DNA from 3 places in the Myxococcus sp. MISCRS1 genome. Region 1 is predicted to be linked to each of the others. Evidence: riboswitches for the same ligand, from Rfam matches in the RefSeq annotation. Region 1 holds a riboswitch; each other region holds the start of a gene.

Region 1 (5,570 bases):
CGCGCCAGGTGCCGTTGTCGCTGCCGACGTCGCGCAGCACGAGCGCGCCGTCCTCGCGGCGGTCGATGCGCAGGTGCTCGGCGGAGACCTTCGGGTCATCCAGGATGACGTCGTTCGAGTACGCGCGGCCCACCGTGGCCGGGAAGCGATCCAGCCGGTGACGCGTGTGGACGGAGTCACCCTCCAACACCTCCAGGAAGATCACTTCGTCCACGACAGCCCCTCCAGGTAGCGGCGCGCCAGCTTGCGCGCGTTGTCCGCCGTGAAGCCGCCCAGCGTGAGGCTGGTGTCCACCCCGCTGGTGCTGGCGTTGAGCGCGGCGGCGCGCAGCACCAGGTCATAGAGCCCCGGGAAGCGCTTGTACGCGCGCAGGCACATGGCCGCGCGCACGGGCAGCCCGCCCACGTCCACGAACTCGGAGGTGCACCGGAAGTTGGTGACGTCCTCGCGCGAGGCCTCCACCGTGTCCGGGTCCTGCGAGAACAGCGCGGTGTAGAGCGCGGAGAAGCGCAGCGCGCCCAGCTCCTGGCTGGAGGCCTGCTGATGCAGGAAGGCCACCACGCCGGTGCGGTGCCGCGAGGACAGGTAGATGTCCTCCTCGGACGAGCACTGGTAGTTCGTCACGGTGTACGGCACCTCCGGGTCATGCGGCGTGTCGCCCCAGCACTTGAGGAAGGGGATCCAGCGGCCCGGGACGTGGTAGCTGCCCAGGGTCTGCTTCGGCAGCGAGGCCGCGAGCATCTGCTCGGTGAGCCGCTGCTGGTTCTCGATGAGCTGCGCGCGCACCGTCTCCAGCAGCGCGGGCGTCGCGTCCGGCGCCATCTTCAGCGCCCGGCCGAGCAGCGTCCTCGCGCGGTGCACCGGCACCAGGAAGCCCAGCTGGTTGCCCATGGTGGCCACGTTGACGCCCACCACGGTGCCCTGCCCCGTCAGCGTCGGGCCGCCGCTCATGCCCGGGTTGATGGCGCCGCTGAAGTGCAGGCGCTCGTAGAGCGAGTCCTGGATGAAGCCGTTGTACGTGCCCTCGACGATGGTGGTGCCCAGGTCATGGGGGTTGCCCATGGCGAACAGGCGCGCGCCCTGGGGCGGCTCGCGGTCCTCCAGGACGAAGTAGTCCTTCACCGGTTCATCCATGCGGATGACGGCCAGGTCGTGCACCACGTCCACGTCCACCAGGCGCGCGGGCACGGGCTCCCCGCCGGTGCGCAGCACGAGCTGCGCGGTGTAGTCCTCCGGGTGGAGCACCACGTCGGAGACCACGTGGTAGTTGGTGATGGCGTACCCGTCGGCCGAGACGAAGAAGGCGGAGCCGATGGAGGAGCGCGTGCCCGAGCGGCGCTCGATGATGCGCACCTGGGCGACGCGGTTCTGGATGCGCTGGAAGAGCTCGTGGGTGGCCGGGGGCAACACGGCCGGAGGCGGCTCGGGCGCGGGAGCGGGCACGACGTCGGGTTGGCTTCGGACGGCGGAGGGCGCGCCCGGTTCGGATGGGGCGACGGCCGGCGCCTGCCCCAGCACGGCGACGAGGAGGAAGACGAACATGGATGCGGCGCACGCTATCCCAGCGCCGCGCGCGCGGGGGTACCGAGTGGCGGGGCATGAGGCCTCCGGTGCGCTCGTCGACCCACCTGCCCTGTTGGCGACGCGCCGGGCAGCGGGTAGGGTCCGCCCCGCCCGAGGTGCCTCGTGGGGGTCCACGAGGTTTAGCAAGGGAATCCGGTGTGAATCCGGAGCTGCCCCGCAGCGGTCAGTGGGAACGAACGCCGTCGAACGCACTGGTCCTCGGCAGACGAGGGCTGGGAAGGGACGGCGCCTAGGACGCCAGCACGCGCCGCGATGAGGGGCGGGTGGTGGGAGGCCCACGGAGCCCGAAAACCTGCCTCGAGCCCATCTGGGACGCGGACAGCGCCCCGGGTGGCGCTTCGCCCCCGGCCTTCGCGGGAAGGTCAGGCCATCCCTCGCGGCCCACCGCCGCCCTCGGAGGTCTTCATGTCCGGGGAGGCCCGTGGGCCAGGAGTCCGTCCATGAGTCACATGCAGCCGTCCCTCCCCTCCTCCGCCACCGAGACGCGGATGGTGGACATGGTGTTCCCCGATCAGACCAACCACTACGGCACCCTCTTCGGAGGTCAGGCCCTGAGGTGGATGGACATGTCCGCGTTCATCACCGCCAGCCGCTACACGCGCCGCACCGTGGTCACCGCGTCCAGCGAGCGCGTGGACTTCCACATGCCCGTGCAGCAGGGGCAGCTCGTGGAGCTGGTCAGCCGCGTGACGGCGACGGGCCGCACCTCCGTCACCGTGGACGTGGAGATGTTCGCCGAGGACCTGCTCACGGGCGCGCGGGAGCTGTGCACGCGCGGGCGCTTCGTGCTCGTGGCGCTGGATGAGCACCGCAAGCCCACCGCCGTGCCCCCGCTCTTGCCCGAGCCGGGTGCGCAGTGACGTGAAGCCCTGAAACGCAATGCGCGCCGGGGCCGGCTCCTCGGGCTCCGGCGCGCACTCCAGCAGATGGCATCACGCGGGGACCCGCCCGCCTCCGAGGCGGCCCGCTCGCGGCGCCGCCCAGGGCGCCACCGGGGATTCATTCGTGCGCGAGCCGCGCGGTCGTCACGACTCGGAGGCCATCCGCCCCGCGCGCCCCCGGCGCCACGCCGCGTATGACGCCACCAGCGCACCGGCCAGCGCCCCCGCGAGCGCGCCCAACAAGCGCCGGGGAACCACGCCAGGCGTCGTCGTCGGCTCCAGGCGGAACGTCTCCAGCGAGGCTCGGACGCTCGGCGCCAGCACCTCCCAGCGCACCGCGGGCGCGCTGACGACGACCACCGCGTGCCGCCCCTCGGACGCGAGCCCCGCCACCAGCACCGTGCGCGTCTGCCCCGCGTCCCGCAGCGTCCCCAGCACCTCCACGCGCGGCGCATCGCCTCCAATCCGGTCCACGCGCTCCGGCGACAGCACCACCCCCAGCTCCCGCTGGAAGTGCTGCATCACCGCCGACGCGAAGTCGTCACGCTCGGACGGGCTCGCGGAGAAGCCGCGCTCCACCACCGACACCAACATCGTCGCGGCCTCCGGGCCCTCGCCATCCGCGAGCGCCGCGGACAAGGCCCTCGGCGTCTCCGCGTCCAACGTCACCGCCCCCGCCACCGAGCCCGTGTACGGCTCCCACCGCACCATGTGGAAGCCCTCGGGCGGACGCAGCACGTAGCCGTCGCGCCGCAGCTCGGTCCCGAGCGCGCCCGACAGCAACAACCACCCGCCTGCCACCCACGAGAGGCTCACACCGCGCAGCATAGGCCCCCCGAGCCCCGGACGCGGCCACTCACGCGCCAGGCCGCATGAACCCATGGATACCCAGAAGACACGGCTTCACGGGCATGAGGCCCACCGGCCCGGCTCACCGCGAAGTCAGGCCCGCGCGCCTTCGTTGTGACATCCCCGTCGGGCACGGGTAACCTCGCGCCGAGATGAATCCTGCAGCCCGGGTGGAGATGGAGGCTCGCGCCGACCGAGCGCTGCGCCGTGGAGAGCTGGTCGAGGCGCTCGACCTCTATGAGGCGCTCCTCCTGGCCTTCCCGGACGACGGCGCGCTCGCCGACAAGCTCGCCAACCTCCGCGAGTCCCTCCAGCCCCTGGAGCTCCAGAAGCTGGAGGCCTCCCGACCGCCCGAGGAGCCTGAGCTCCCGCTCGGCCCCTCCTCACCCGCCCAGGAGGGTGAGCGCCTGTTCGCCCTCGGGGACTACGTGGGAGCGGCCGCCGCCTACCGCCGCGCCGTCCAGGAGCGCCCCGACAACGAGCTCTTCAAGGAGCGGTTGATCGAGGTCTACCGGATGGCGAAGGAGATGCCCCTACAATCTCCGACAGACAAGGCGCTGCCCAAGGCGCCCCAGCCCCGTCTGCAGGCCCTGCTGGACCGCGTCGCCTCTCGTCGCCGCCTCAAGCGGGACTGATGGAAGCTCGCGTTTCCACTCGGAAATCCGATCCGTGAGGTGATTCGCGCGTTGCACCCCGGCGCGGGGGCCTCCTATCATCAGGTCCGACGTCGCTGTCATGGTGGGCACTCCTGCCTCTGACACCCGCGTCCGACCCCTATGGCCCGTTCACTGAGACTCGGAGTCCTCACCGGTGGCGGAGACTGCCCCGGGCTCAACGCGCTCATCCGCGGCCTCGTCAAGCGGGGCACGCACGAGTTCGGCCACGAGTTCGTCGGCATCGAGAACGGCTACATGGGCCTGGTGGAGCCCGACCTCACGCGTCCCCTCACCGAGGAGGACACGCGCGGCATCCTCCCCAAGGGCGGCACCATCCTGGGCACGTCCAACCGCGCCAACCCGTTCATCTACGCCTTCAGGGAGGGTGAACGTTGGGTGGAGCGCGATGTGTCCGACGCCGTGCTGCGCCGCTGCGAGGCGCTGAAGCTCGACGGAGTCATCGCGGTGGGCGGCGACGGCACGCTGTCCATCGGCCACCGGCTCAGTGAGAAGGGCCTCAAGGTGGTGGGCTGTCCGAAGACCATCGACAACGACCTGAGCGGGACGGACCAGACGTTCGGCTTCGACACCGCGCGGCTCATCGTGACGGAGGCGTTGGATCGGCTGCACTCCACGGCGGAGGCGCACGACCGGGTGATGCTGGTGGAGATCATGGGCCGGCACGCGGGCTTCCTCACGCTCGAGAGCGGGCTTGCTGGCGGAGCGGACGTCATCCTCATCCCGGAGATTCCCTACCGGGTGGAGTCCATCGTGGAGAAGCTGCGCCGCAGGGCCACGCGCCGCCGCAGCTTCTCCATCATCGCCATCTCCGAGGGCGCCTTCCCCGTGGGCGGCACGCTGGCCGTGCTGGACAAGGCCGAGGACGTGCCCGGACGCGGCGTGGTGCGGCTGGGCGGCTCCGGCAAGGTGTGCGCGGACCTGCTGGCGCAGCACGTGGAAGCGGAGATCCGCGTCAACGTGCTGGGCCACCTGCAGCGTGGCGGGAGCCCGAGCGCGGCGGACCGCGTGCTCGCCACGCGCTATGGTTGCAAGGTGCTGGACCTGGTGCGCGATGGACAGTGGGACCACATGGTGGCCCTGCGCGCCGGAGAGATTGTCGCGGTACCGCTGAGCGAGTCGCGCAAGGAGCGCCGGGTGGACCCTTCCGGCGAGCTGGTGCGCTTCGCGAAGAGCATGGGCATCAGCTTCGGGGACTGAGGGAGGGGGAAGGCACTTTCGCCGCACACGTCATGACGCTCGTCGGCCGCCATATCGGTCGCTATCGCATCCTCGAGCAGCTCGGCTCGGGGGGCATGAGCGTCGTGTACAAGGGGCTCGACACCGCCCTGGACCGTGAAGTGGCCGTGAAGGTGCTGCACCCCCACCTGGCGGGCAAGGACGAGTCGCGGCGGAGGCTCGCGCGCGAGGCCCGCGCGGTGGCCAAGCTGCACCACCCCAACATCCTCGAGGTGTTCGACTTCTCCGCCGCGGACGCGCAGGACGCGTTCATCGTCACCGAGTACATCCGCGGCCAGACGCTCAAGACGGTGCTCGACGAGGGGCCCATGGATCCGCCGGAGCTGGCGGCCATGGTCATCCA
Region 2 (5,570 bases), 5.3 Mb from region 1:
GCGCGTCGGACATGGCGCCACCGCCGAGGTCCACCCCCACGGCCTCCAGCACCTGCCCGCGTTCTCGAAGAGCCCCTTCAAGGCCCTGCGCGAGGGGCTGCCCGTCATCCACCGCCGCCTGGAGCAGCCGCTCCCGGACGGCGACTTCCCCATGTTCACCGAGCTGCGCGCCGAGGGGCTCACCGAGTACCTCGCGCTGCCGGTGTGCTTCAGCGATGACTCGCGCCACGGCGTCTCCTGGGCCACCTCCGAGCCCGGGGGCTTCACGGACGCGCACCGCGCCCTGCTCCACGAGCTGCAGCCCATCCTGGAGCTGGTGCTGGAGGTCTTCGCGCGCAAGGACATGACGGGCGTGCTGCTCGACACGTACCTGGGCCGCGACGCGGGGCGCCGCGTCCTCCAGGGACAGATTCGGCGCGGCGACGGCGAGACGACCTCCGCCGTCATCTGCCTGAGCGACTTGCGCAGCTTCACCGCGCTGTCGGATGCGCTGCCCCGCGACGCATTGCTCGAGCTGCTCAACGCCTACTTCGAGACGATGGTCGGCGCCTTCCACTCGCACGGCGCGGAGGTGCTCAAGTTCATGGGCGACGCCGTGCTGGCCATCTTCCGCATCGACGACCACGCCCTCGTGGAGGACCGCTGCGCCGCCGCCGCGCGCACCGTGCACGAGGCGGTGCGTGCCAGCGAGCAGGACAACGCCTCGCGCCGCCGCAGGGGCCTGCCCACCTACGAGTTCGGCGCGTCGCTCCACGTCGGCGACGTGATGTACGGGAACATCGGCGCGTCGGACCGGCTCGACTTCACCGTCATCGGCCCGGCGGTGAACCTGGCCAGCCGCATCGCGGGCCTGTGCGCGGGGCTCAACGAGCCCGTGCTCCTCTCCGAGTCCTTCGTCTCCCACTACCGTGGCGACGTGAAGGACCTGGGGCACCACCCCGTCAAGGGCGTGCCCCACCCCGTGCGCATCTACACGCTCGACTCGGAGTCCTCCGCGCTCACCGCCGCGTGAGCCCGGCGCTGTCCCGTCCGTGGTGGTGATGCCCGGCACACCGCCCCGGTGCCCTCGCGCACTGGCGTGTGTACCGGCGCAAGGCCCGGTCCGCCTCCGTGCGCGTTGCGCGCCGCCGAGCTCATTCCGTGGGTGCCGGTGCCCGCGCGCGCCCGCGTTGCAGGGGTTGTTCGGGCAGCCGCAGTGTCACCAGGAACGCGAGCAGCGCGACGAAGATGGCGCAGCGGTACACCGCCTCCACCGCCCGCGTGAAGGACTCCTTCAGCGCCAGCGCCGTCCGGTCGACCGCCTCCAGCGCCCGCTGTTCCTTCGCGTCCACAGCGGAGAGCGCTGACGCCGCGGCAGGCTGCTCGCGCGCATCGGAGGGCGCCGTTTCCTTCGCACGTTGCTCCCGTACCTCCGGGCGCTGAAGGGCCTGCCGCTCGGCCTCCAGCTCCGCGCGCACGCGCTCCTTCACCTTCTCCGCCTGGAAGGCCGACTGCGCGGGGCCCGCCTCGCTCCCGTCGACACCGGGCACCGCGGACGCCAGCTCGGCGCGCAGCTTCGGCTGCAGTCCCTCCGTGGCGCTCGCCACGCGGGTGCCCAGCTGATGCGACAGCGTCGTCGCGAACACCGCGCCGAGCAGCGCCACGCCCAGCGTCATCCCGAGCTGACGGAAGAACGTGGCCATCGCCGTGGCCACGCCGATGCGCTGGGGTGACACCGCGTTCTGGATGGCCAGCGTGTAGAGCGGAATCGACGGTCCCAGGCCCACGCCCACCAGGACCATCTTCACCGTGACCTCCGTCTGCGTCGACGTGGGCGTCAGCGTGAACCCCATCACCGTGAAGCCCACCATCAACACCACCAGCGAGCCCAGCATCAGCCCCTTGTACCGGCCGATGCGCGACACCAGCTGACCGCTGAGGATGTTGCCCGCCACCACGCCCAACGTCAGCGGCGTCAACGTCAGCCCCGCGTGCGTGGCCGACAGCCCCACCACGTTCACCATGAACAGCGGCAGGAACACCACGCCCGACAGGAACACCGCGCCGATGACGAACACCGCCGCGTTCCCCAGCGCGAACGTCCGGTCCTGGAACAGCTTCAGGTCCAGCAGCGGCTCCTGCGCGCGCCTCTCCTCGCGCAGGAACAACACCGTCCCCACCGCCGCGAGCGCGAACAACCCCAGCACCTGCCACGAGCTCCACGCCCAGCCGCCACCGTGCGCCACCTGCTCCGCGCCACGTCCCAGGCTGAGCGCGAGCAGGAGCGGCACCACCGCCAGCGCCAGCAGCACCGCGCCCGTCACATCCAGCCTCCCGCGCGAGGCCCCCGGCGGCTTGAGCGCCGGCATGCGCGAGAGCACGAGCGCGAGCGCCACCGCGCCCACCGGCAGGTTGATGAAGAACACCCAGTGCCACCCCAGCCGGTCCGTGATGAAGCCTCCCGCCAGCGGCCCCACCACGCTCGACAGGCCGAACATCGCGCCGAACAGGCCCTGGTACTTGCCTCGCTCGCGCGGCGGATAGAGGTCCGCCACCACCGACAGCGACGCGGTGAAGAGCGCCGCGCTGCCCACCCCCTGCACCGCGCGGTACAGGATGAGCGTCAGCGTCGAGCGCGACACGCCGCACAGGAAGCTGCCCAGCAGGAACACGACGATTCCCGCCGCCAGCACAATGCGCCGGCCCAGCAGGTCCGACAGCTTCCCCCACACGGGCACCATCATCGTCGACGCGACCAGGTACGACGTCGTCAGCCACGGATAGAGCGCGGGGGAGATGCCCAGGTCCGCCTGGATGGAGGGACCCGCCGTGGCGACAATCGTCTGGTCCAGCGCCGCGAGCAGCAGCCCGAGCAGCGCGCCCGACATCGTGAACACCCTCTGTGCACGGGTGAACGTGAAGGGCGCGGCGGCGGTGTTCGCGGCGGACGGAGCCATGGTCTGGAGGCGTCCTCCGACGCGGAGCGCCACCGATGAAGGTGACGCCTGCGCGCGGGATGCGCCAGCGCTCATGCACGGCAGGTTGCTCGTCGAACATCCCCGCGCACCGGCAGACGTCACGTCCCCGCGCGTCGAGCGCGCACCGGCGCTTCGCTTGACAGTCCGAAGAGGCGAACAGTACATACCGCCCCATGTTGGTGCTCGGACCTCGGTCCGAGCTTAAAAGGGAACCCGGTTCGAATCCGGGGCTGCCCCGCAGCGGTAAGTGAGAACGAGCCTCGTCATCCGCACTGGTTCCCCTGGGGAGCTGGGAAGCGACGAGTCGTAGGAAGCCGGCCCCCAAGGCCGAAGCGCTCACGAGCCCGAAGACCTGCCCGCATCCGACCGTGGGAGAAATCCACGGACGGTTTCGACCTGGAGCCGCGTGGGACGGCCGGAAGGTTCGAGCGGCGCTCGTGCCTCGACGGGCCCTCACGCACGCTCGACTTCTCCGACCTCCATCCCCCGTGTCTCCAGTCGCCCGTGGGGGCGAAGGTCGGTCCGTGGGCTCCAGTCGGGGCCTGGTGTGCGCTCACGCGCGCATCGTGACTGCCCTTCTTCCACGCGGGAGCCCTGTCGGGCGACCTCCGGTCGTCCGCGCTGCGTGGAGGACGGACGATGCGGGACGAAGCCAGGCACACGGTGCGCTACCCCCAGGGGAACGTGCTGCTGCGCAATCTCGCGCGCGACTTCCCCGTGGTGACGCACGGCCAGGGCGTCCACCTCTTCGACGCGAGCGGCAAGCGCTACCTCGACGCCTCCGCCGGTGCGCTCGTGGCCAGCGTGGGTCACGGCAACCGCGAGGTGGCGGACCGCATCCATGAGCAGCTGCTGCGCGTCGCCTACGTCAACGGCACCCACTTCACCACCGACGTCACCGAGGCGCTCGCCACGCGCCTGTGCGCCCTCGCGCCCCAGGGGCTCACGCGCGCCGCGTTCCTCGGCTCGGGCTCCGAGGCGGTGGAGGCCGCGGTGAAGTTCGTCCGCCAGCTCTGGGTCGAGCGCGGCCAGCCCCAGCGCGGCAAGGTCATCGCGCGCGTGCCCGGCTACCACGGCAACACGCTGTACGCGCTCTCGCTGTCGGGGCGGCCCCACTACAAGACCTTCTTCGGCCCCCTGCTGGCGGAGGTCGTCACCACGCCCGCGCCGTACCCGTACCGCTCCGGGCTGGAGAACTACGCGCGCGACGGCGCCGAGCACTACGCGCGGCTGCTCGAGGAGACGATTCGCCGCGAGGGCCCGGACACCATCGCCGCCTTCATCGCGGAGCCCGTCATCGGCTCGTCCGCGGGCGCGTCGCCTCCACCGCCCGGGTACTTCGAGCGCGTGAGCGCCGTGTGCCGCGAGCACGGCATCCTCACCATCGCCGACGAGGTCATGTGCGGCTGCGGGCGCACCGGCCGCTTCTTCGCCAGCGACCTGTTCCACTTCACCCCGGACGTGCTGGTGCTCGGCAAGGGCATCAGCGGGGGCTACGCGCCCTTGAGCGCGCTGCTCATCCGCGAGGAGCACCTGGAGGAGCTGCGCCGGGGCTCGGGCGGCTTCATGCACGCGCAGACGTACCTCCAGGCGCCCGCGATGACGGCGGCGGGGCTGGCGGTGCTCGACTACTACGAGCGGCACGACCTGGTGGCCCACGCCGGGCGCGTGGGCGCGCACCTCCAGCGCCGCCTGCGTGAGGCGCTGGGCGCGCTGCCGCATGTCGGCTCCGTGCAGGGCGTGGGGCTGATGGCCGGCATCGAGCTGGTCGAGGACACCGCGAGCAAGCGCCCCTTCCCACGCGCGCGCAAGGTCATCGAGCGACTGCTGTCGGCGCTGTTCGAGCGGGGGCTGGTCCTCTGGTCCAACACGGGCCACGCGGACGGGACGAACGGGGACCTGCTCATGGTCGGCCCCCCGTTGGTCATCACCGAGGCGGAGGTCGACGAACTGGTCGACACGCTCGCCCGCGGCATCCACCACTTCTTCCAGGAGGCGTCATGAGTTTCCGCATCACCTACTCGGTGCTGGAGGCGGACCTGTCCGCGCTGCACGCGCAGTTCGACGAGGCGCTCGCCGCCGTGCGCTCGACGCTGGGCGGAGAGCTGCCGTCGTGGCTCGGCGGCGAGGCGTTCCGGAGTGGAGACCTGCTTCAGAGCCGCAACCCCGCGCGGCCGGACGAGCTGCTCGTGTCCGTCCACCGCACGCCCGTGGCCGAGGTGGACCGCGTGGTGCGCGTGGCGCGCGAGGCCCAGCGCGGCTGGGGCGCGACGCCGTGGCAGGAGCGCGTGCGCATCCTCCGCCGCGCCGCGGACCTCATCTCCGAGCGGCGCATGGAGCTGTCCGCGCGCATGACGCTGGAGGTGGGCAAGAGCCGGCTCGAGTCGCTCGGTGACGTGGAGGAGTCCGCGGACCTGCTGCGCTACTACGCGGGTCAGCTCGAGCAGGCGGAGGGCTACTCGCGGCCCATGGCGCGGCTGTCCCCCAACGAGGACACGCGCAGCGTGCTGCGGCCCTATGGCGTCTTCGTCATCATCTCGCCGTTCAACTTCCCGCTCGCGCTCGCGGCGGGGATGAGCGGCGGCGCGCTGCTCGGCGGCAACAGCGTCATCC
Region 3 (5,570 bases), 6.5 Mb from region 1:
CCAGGGCACAGCCGCCCCGGGCCAACGTGAGGAGCGCGGCGCGGCGGTCCAGGTCCGTCATGGCGCGGCGGTCAGCGACACGCCGTTCACCACGGCGACGGCGTCCAGGTCGAACCCCGCGGAGGTGCCCGCCGAGCCGTTGGTGCCCGCGTCGACGATGCGCACGTAGCGCGCCCGGGCGAGGCCCACGGTGGCCAGGTCGAACCCGTCACCGCCGGCCACGGCGGGGTCCGTGGCGCTGATGCCAGCGGCGGGGTTGGCCGTCACGGGACGCACGCCCGCGCAGCCCGGGTAGTTGTTCGTCGCGTCCGAGGGGGCGCAGGGGAACTCGTGCCACTGCACGCCGTCATCGCTCACCGAGACGCGGCCCCGCTCGGTGAAGGCGCGCGGGCCTCCGGCGATGAGGAAGCCGTTCTCGAAGACGAGCAGGTCCACGCCCGGGCCATCCACCACCGCGAGGTCCGTGAAGCGCAGGGTGATGGAGCCACCCTGCCCCAGCGAGAGGACATCCAGCGAGCCGCTGTCCAGCCCCGCGCCCACCGGCGCGCCCAGGACGATGGACGGGAAGCGGTCCTGTCCGAAGCCCGCGCCGGGGCCGGGCAGGTACTCGACCACTTCGTCGGCGTACGGGTCCGCGGGCCGCGAGGGGCTCGCGTCGGTCCCCGAGTCACCGGGCCCCGCGTCGTCGTCCGTGACGGGAGCCTCGTCCCCACCGCACGCGGACAGGCTCAGCGCCAGGGCGAGCACGGTGCCGCGACCGAACCACGAGGAGGCGCGCGTGCTCACGGCGCCACCTGGAGGCGCACCAGGCGCCGGCCGTTGCGGTCAGCCACGCCGACGAGCACGTCGGAGCCGAGCGCCTTGAGCATCCGCACCGTGGTGCACTGGTTGACGTAGGTGAGCACGGGCACGCGCGCGCCCACCGTCACGGCGTCATTCGCGCCGACGGACAGCGCGTAGCGGGACACGTCGGTGGCGACGAAGTCGTAGTCCGGGGGAGCGTAGGCGCCGCGGTTGAGCACCACGCCACCGCCGAAGGCCGCGACGTCGTTGAAGTCGCTGCCCACGTCGACCTTCGCTTGCGTGCCCAGGTCCAGCGGCGTGCCGCTGGTGATGGCGGTGGCGAGCGTCGTGGGCGCCACGCCGTGGAGGACGTTGACGAAGTTCTGGTCGAAGTAGCCCAGCGCGGCGACGCCCGTGTCCGTCACGGCGGTGAAGCCGCTTCCCACCACGTCACCCTGCGGGAAGTTGACCGCGCGCACCGTGCCCATGGGGTCCGTGGACGTCACGAGACCATAGACAGCCAGGTCGGAGGCCGAGCCCAGACCGCCGCCGTTGACGAGCACCGCGCTCAGCTCCCCGGACGAGAAGGCCGCCGCGGAGAAGTTCTTGGGCGCGACGACGAAGCTCGAGTGGGCCGGCGTGGCCAGGTCATACGCGGCGACGTTGCCCGGCGAGCCCGTGGCGCCCAGCGTGTAGCCGGTGAAGACGCGCAGGCCGTCGTTGATGACATAGCCGTTCGGGTACACCGTGGCGCCGCCCTCGCGGTCCGCGGGGGTGATGATGTCGAAGAGCTTCGTGGTGCCCGGCAGGAGGTCGGGCCAGGTGCCCAGCGAGTACAGCGCGGCGTCCTTGCCTCGTCCCTGGATGCCGTAGAACGCATACGTGGGGCCCGGAGAAGCACCGAGCGCGAGGATGTCCGGCGACAGCGCCACGGACTCGGCGGCGACGAAGCCCGGCTGGAGCACGAGCGTGCCCAGCTTCGGGTCCAGCGGCACCGTCGCGCAGTCGACCACCACGGGGCCGGCATCCGGCTCACCCGCGTCCGGCGCACCTGCATCCGGCTCACCCGCGTCGGGCGTGCCCGAGTCCGGCTGACCCGCGTCGGGCGTGCCGGAGTCCGGCGTACCAGAATCCGGCGTCCCGGAGTCCGGCGGGCCCGCGTCGGGCGTGCCCGAATCCGGCGTCCCCGCATCGGGGGTCGGGGTGGTGGGGAGGGGCTCGGTCTCGCACCGCTCGTCGACGCAGACCCACTGCTGTCCCGCGGGGGCCTCGCCATTGTCGGCGCGGCAGTCGAACGGGTCGACACACTCCGGGTTGCAACCGGTGCCGAGCAGGGCCACGGCGAAGGAGGCCACGGCCAGTGATGCGGACTTCATCCAAGGTTTCGCGCGCTTCGATTCAGCCGTCTTCATCTGCGTCCTCGTCCCTCTCCGCCCCCACGGGCGGGTGGGCTTCCAGGAGGACGCGGTCGAAGGCGGGCACCCGAGCACCCCACGGTGCGCGGTGAATGGGCTGACGCCTCCGCCGCCTCCCCTCGGAGGCCTCGGTGATGTCCGTGCCCAAGGGGCACGGGTCCACGGCAGGTTTTCGGACTCGCAGGCGCGGGAGCCCCGGAGGGCGCCCACCTAGTGGCCGTCGCTTCCCAGTCCCGTGAGGGACCAGTGCTTCAATGACGGCGGTCGTTCCTGCACACCGCTGCGGGGCAGTCCCGGATTCGCACCGGGTTCCCTAGAGCCGCCGTGGTTCGCACGACGGCACCGAGGACGCGGCCGGGATATGGCGGGCGACAGGCATTGTCAATGGAGCGCGGTGACGTCGATGGCGTTGGACACGGGGCGTCGAGGGTCCACCGGGCACGCCTCCAGCGCGGGGCCCTTCGCGGTGGGCGTGGAGTAGCCCCTGCGCTCGGTGAGGGTGCCGTCACCGACCTCCACGACGAAGACGCGGCCCGCGTTGGTGTCCGCCAGGTACACCGCGCCACGGGACACGGCGAAGCGGCTGGCCACCGACAACAGGCAACCCGGTGCGCCGGGCTGACAGCCAGGATTCAGCGCGTAGGAGGCCACGGGGACATCGTTCTTCACCAGCACCAGCCCCGTGGAGCGAACGGACGTGGCGAGGTAGCCGTTGGCCGTGTCGTAGATGGCCTCACCGATGCAGGCGACCACGAGCTGGTCACCGACGGCTTCCACGTAGCCCGCGTTGAGGCAGCGCTCCTGGCCCAGGTCGATGGCGCTGACGGCGCCGGTGGCGGGGTCGATGCGCGCGAGCATGCCCGGCCCGTTGGGGCGGTAGTCGTTGGCGGGGTTGAGGTTGGTGAGCGCCACGTACACGTGGGTGCGCGTCGCCGTCACCGAGAACGGCAGGGGCATGGAGCCCGTGCCGTCGAAGGGCTTCAGGTCCAGGCCGGTGAGCGACAGCGTGTCCACCTTGCGCGGCTGCGTGGGGTCGGAGATGTCCACGCGCGCCACGGCGTTGCCGTGCTGGAAGTTGGAGCTGCCGGTGCCGAAGAGCGGGATGTAGAGCAGGTCGCCGAAGCGCGCGAGCGCCTGGGGGCTGGTGTTCGGGCCGAGGTTCAACTGCCCCACGGTGCGCAGGCCCAGGCCGTTGCCGTGGGACGGGCCGTCACGGCGGAGCACCTGGAGCGTGTTGTTCACCGAGTCGATGACGTACACGTGGGGCGGGTCCACGAGGATGTCATTGGGGGAGCCGGACACGACGCCCAGCGAGTCCTCCTCGACGAGCGCGCCCAGGTTGCCTCCAGGCGCCTGGAGCAGCTTGCCGTTGGTCATGTCCGCGCCGAGCACGAAGCCATCCCAGGACGCGAGCGCCTGGATGCCCGCGCCGAACTCTCGGCGAGGTCCGAGCTGGTCCGTCCCCGCCTGGAGGCCCACGAGCTGTCCGTTGGTGAAGCACGCGGCCACGACGTCGTAGGTGCAACGCCCGGAGCGGCAGGACTGCGCGTCGGGGCACACGTTGCCGCAGGCGCCGCAGTGGAGCGCGTCCGTCTGGCCGTCCACGCACGCGCCGGAGCAGCGCAGCAGCCCCTCGGAGCAGCCCTCGCGACAGGTGCCGGACTCGCAGACCTGCCCGGCGGCACAGGCCGAGCCACACGCGCCGCAGTGGGCGACATCCGTCGCGGTGTCCACGCAGGCGCCGTTGCAGGACTCGGTGCCCGCGCGGCAACCACAGGCGCCGTCCTGACAGACCTCCCCCGAGGAGCACGTGGTGCCACAGGCGCCGCAGTGCGCGGTGTCGCTCCGCGTGTCCACGCAGGCGCCGTCACAGACGACGAGGCCGGAGGTGCAGACCACGCCCTCATCCGGACAGCCCGTGAGCACGAGCGCCGAGGCACAGAGCAGCGACAGGACGAGCAGCCTGGGCGCTACGAAGGAAGGAACAGGAAGCATCGAGTCCTCAGGAAGGGGAAGGCAGGCGCGGCATCACCGCGAACGACCGGTGCCAGGGAGAGCGAACACATGCGACGCGCACCTCGCGAGCGGGCCCCACGGACGAACCGGACGCGAGGAGCGTGCGTGCGAGATGCCCCCTGCGAGAGGACGGCGCTGCAACGGGTGCCGTGAACGACCGGCATGGGCACGCGAGCGCGCAGGGCGCGCAGCTCATGAGCCGAGCGGCCCAGCGAGAGTTGCGCGGGCGGCTGAGAGGACCGCACACCGACTGGCGACGGCGCGGTGTCACCTCGCACGCCACGCGCTCCGGAACAACTCCGGCGTCCGGGCTCACGGAGCGCGCGGTGCATTCGAGCCCTCGGGAGCAGAAGGAGCCGGCTCGAGCGACACCGCGAGCGTCGCGTACGCCGCGCGCCCTGGCAGCGGGAAGCCGGTGAAATCCTGCACCCGCGCGTCGAGCAGGTTCTTCACCTCGACCGACAGCGTCACCTCGGGCCTGCGCAGGAAGGTGCTGGAGGCCCCCACGCTCCACAGCGTGCGCGAGGGCAGAGAGCGCGTGCCCGTGCGGTTGACGAACTGCGACGCCTGATACAGCACCTCGGTGCGCGCGTTGAGCCACTCCGGCCCCGCGCGCAGGCGCCCCACCCACTTGTGTCGCGGGCGATTGGGCAGGTCCTGGTTGAAGTAGCGCGGGTCTCCAAACCGGTTCTGCGTGCGCAGCCACGTGTAGCCACCGCTCGCCGACAGCCACGAGAACAGCCGCGCCTCCGCCTCCAGCTCCGCGCCCCACACCCGCGCGGCGTCGAAGTTGTACGGCCGCGCCATCATCGGCGGATACAGCTCGTACGCGATGAGGTCCTCGTAAAGCGCCGCGAAGCCGCCCGCCGTCACACTCCACCGAGGAGCCCCCGCCACCGTCGCCTGGGAGTCCCAGACCACCGCCGCGTCCGCGTAGAGCGCCCGCTCGGGCCTCAGCCCCGGATTGGGCAACAACGTCCCCTGACGGATGTACAGCTCCAGGAACGACGGCGCGCGATGCGACTGTCCCGCGTTCGCCCGAAGCCCCACGCCTCCGCCCAACGACAGCCACGCGCCGACCTTCGGCGAGAACAACCAGTAGGGCCCCACCCGCTCGAACCGCAGCGACGGCACGACGCTCAACACGTCAGCCACCAGCGCCCACTCGTCCATCACCATGACACTGCCGCGCCACCAGCTCGCGGACTGCGCGCCCCTCGCCTGGGTGACCTGCTCCCCCGACGACGCCACCGTGGCCGTCAGCGCATGCCCGCCCTCGAGCAGCGTCCGCCCCTCCACCTCCACCCCACCCACGACATGCCGCTGCGGACCTCCCGCCCCCAGCAGCCCCCCCGT

Evidence for each region. Region 1 has a riboswitch for cobalamin ahead of OWM54_RS00525 (acyl-CoA thioesterase). Riboswitches for the same ligand answer to the same signal wherever they lie in the genome.
Region 2: it holds a riboswitch for cobalamin, as region 1 does, so the genes downstream of both, OWM54_RS21680 (aspartate aminotransferase family protein) here and OWM54_RS00525 (acyl-CoA thioesterase) in region 1, are expected to answer to the same signal.
Region 3: it holds a riboswitch for cobalamin, as region 1 does, so the genes downstream of both, OWM54_RS26620 (hypothetical protein) here and OWM54_RS00525 (acyl-CoA thioesterase) in region 1, are expected to answer to the same signal.

What each region holds. Positions count from the first base shown of each region.
Region 1 covers NZ_JAPNKB010000001.1:169,187-174,756, forward strand. Annotated here, with positions in the region: gene OWM54_RS00515 (FHA domain-containing protein) at 1-214, opposite strand, end outside; gene OWM54_RS00520 (S1C family serine protease) at 202-1,542, opposite strand; cobalamin riboswitch at 1,661-1,899, shown strand; gene OWM54_RS00525 (acyl-CoA thioesterase) at 2,025-2,444, shown strand; gene OWM54_RS00530 (hypothetical protein) at 2,610-3,293, opposite strand; gene OWM54_RS00535 (hypothetical protein) at 3,467-3,949, shown strand; gene OWM54_RS00540 (6-phosphofructokinase) at 4,091-5,188, shown strand; gene OWM54_RS00545 (serine/threonine-protein kinase) at 5,221-5,570, shown strand, end outside.
Region 2 covers NZ_JAPNKB010000001.1:5,459,709-5,465,278, forward strand. Annotated here, with positions in the region: gene OWM54_RS21670 (adenylate/guanylate cyclase domain-containing protein) at 1-1,012, shown strand, start outside; gene OWM54_RS21675 (MDR family MFS transporter) at 1,134-2,936, opposite strand; cobalamin riboswitch at 3,118-3,332, shown strand; gene OWM54_RS21680 (aspartate aminotransferase family protein) at 3,597-4,961, shown strand; gene OWM54_RS21685 (aldehyde dehydrogenase family protein) at 4,958-5,570, shown strand, end outside.
Region 3 covers NZ_JAPNKB010000001.1:6,672,270-6,677,839, reverse strand. Annotated here, with positions in the region: gene OWM54_RS26630 (ubiquinol-cytochrome c reductase iron-sulfur subunit) at 1-61, opposite strand, end outside; gene OWM54_RS26625 (cell surface protein) at 58-786, opposite strand; gene OWM54_RS26620 (hypothetical protein) at 783-2,159, opposite strand; cobalamin riboswitch at 2,344-2,560, opposite strand; gene OWM54_RS26615 (MXAN_6577-like cysteine-rich protein) at 2,580-4,193, opposite strand; gene OWM54_RS26610 (TonB-dependent receptor plug domain-containing protein) at 4,527-5,570, opposite strand, start outside.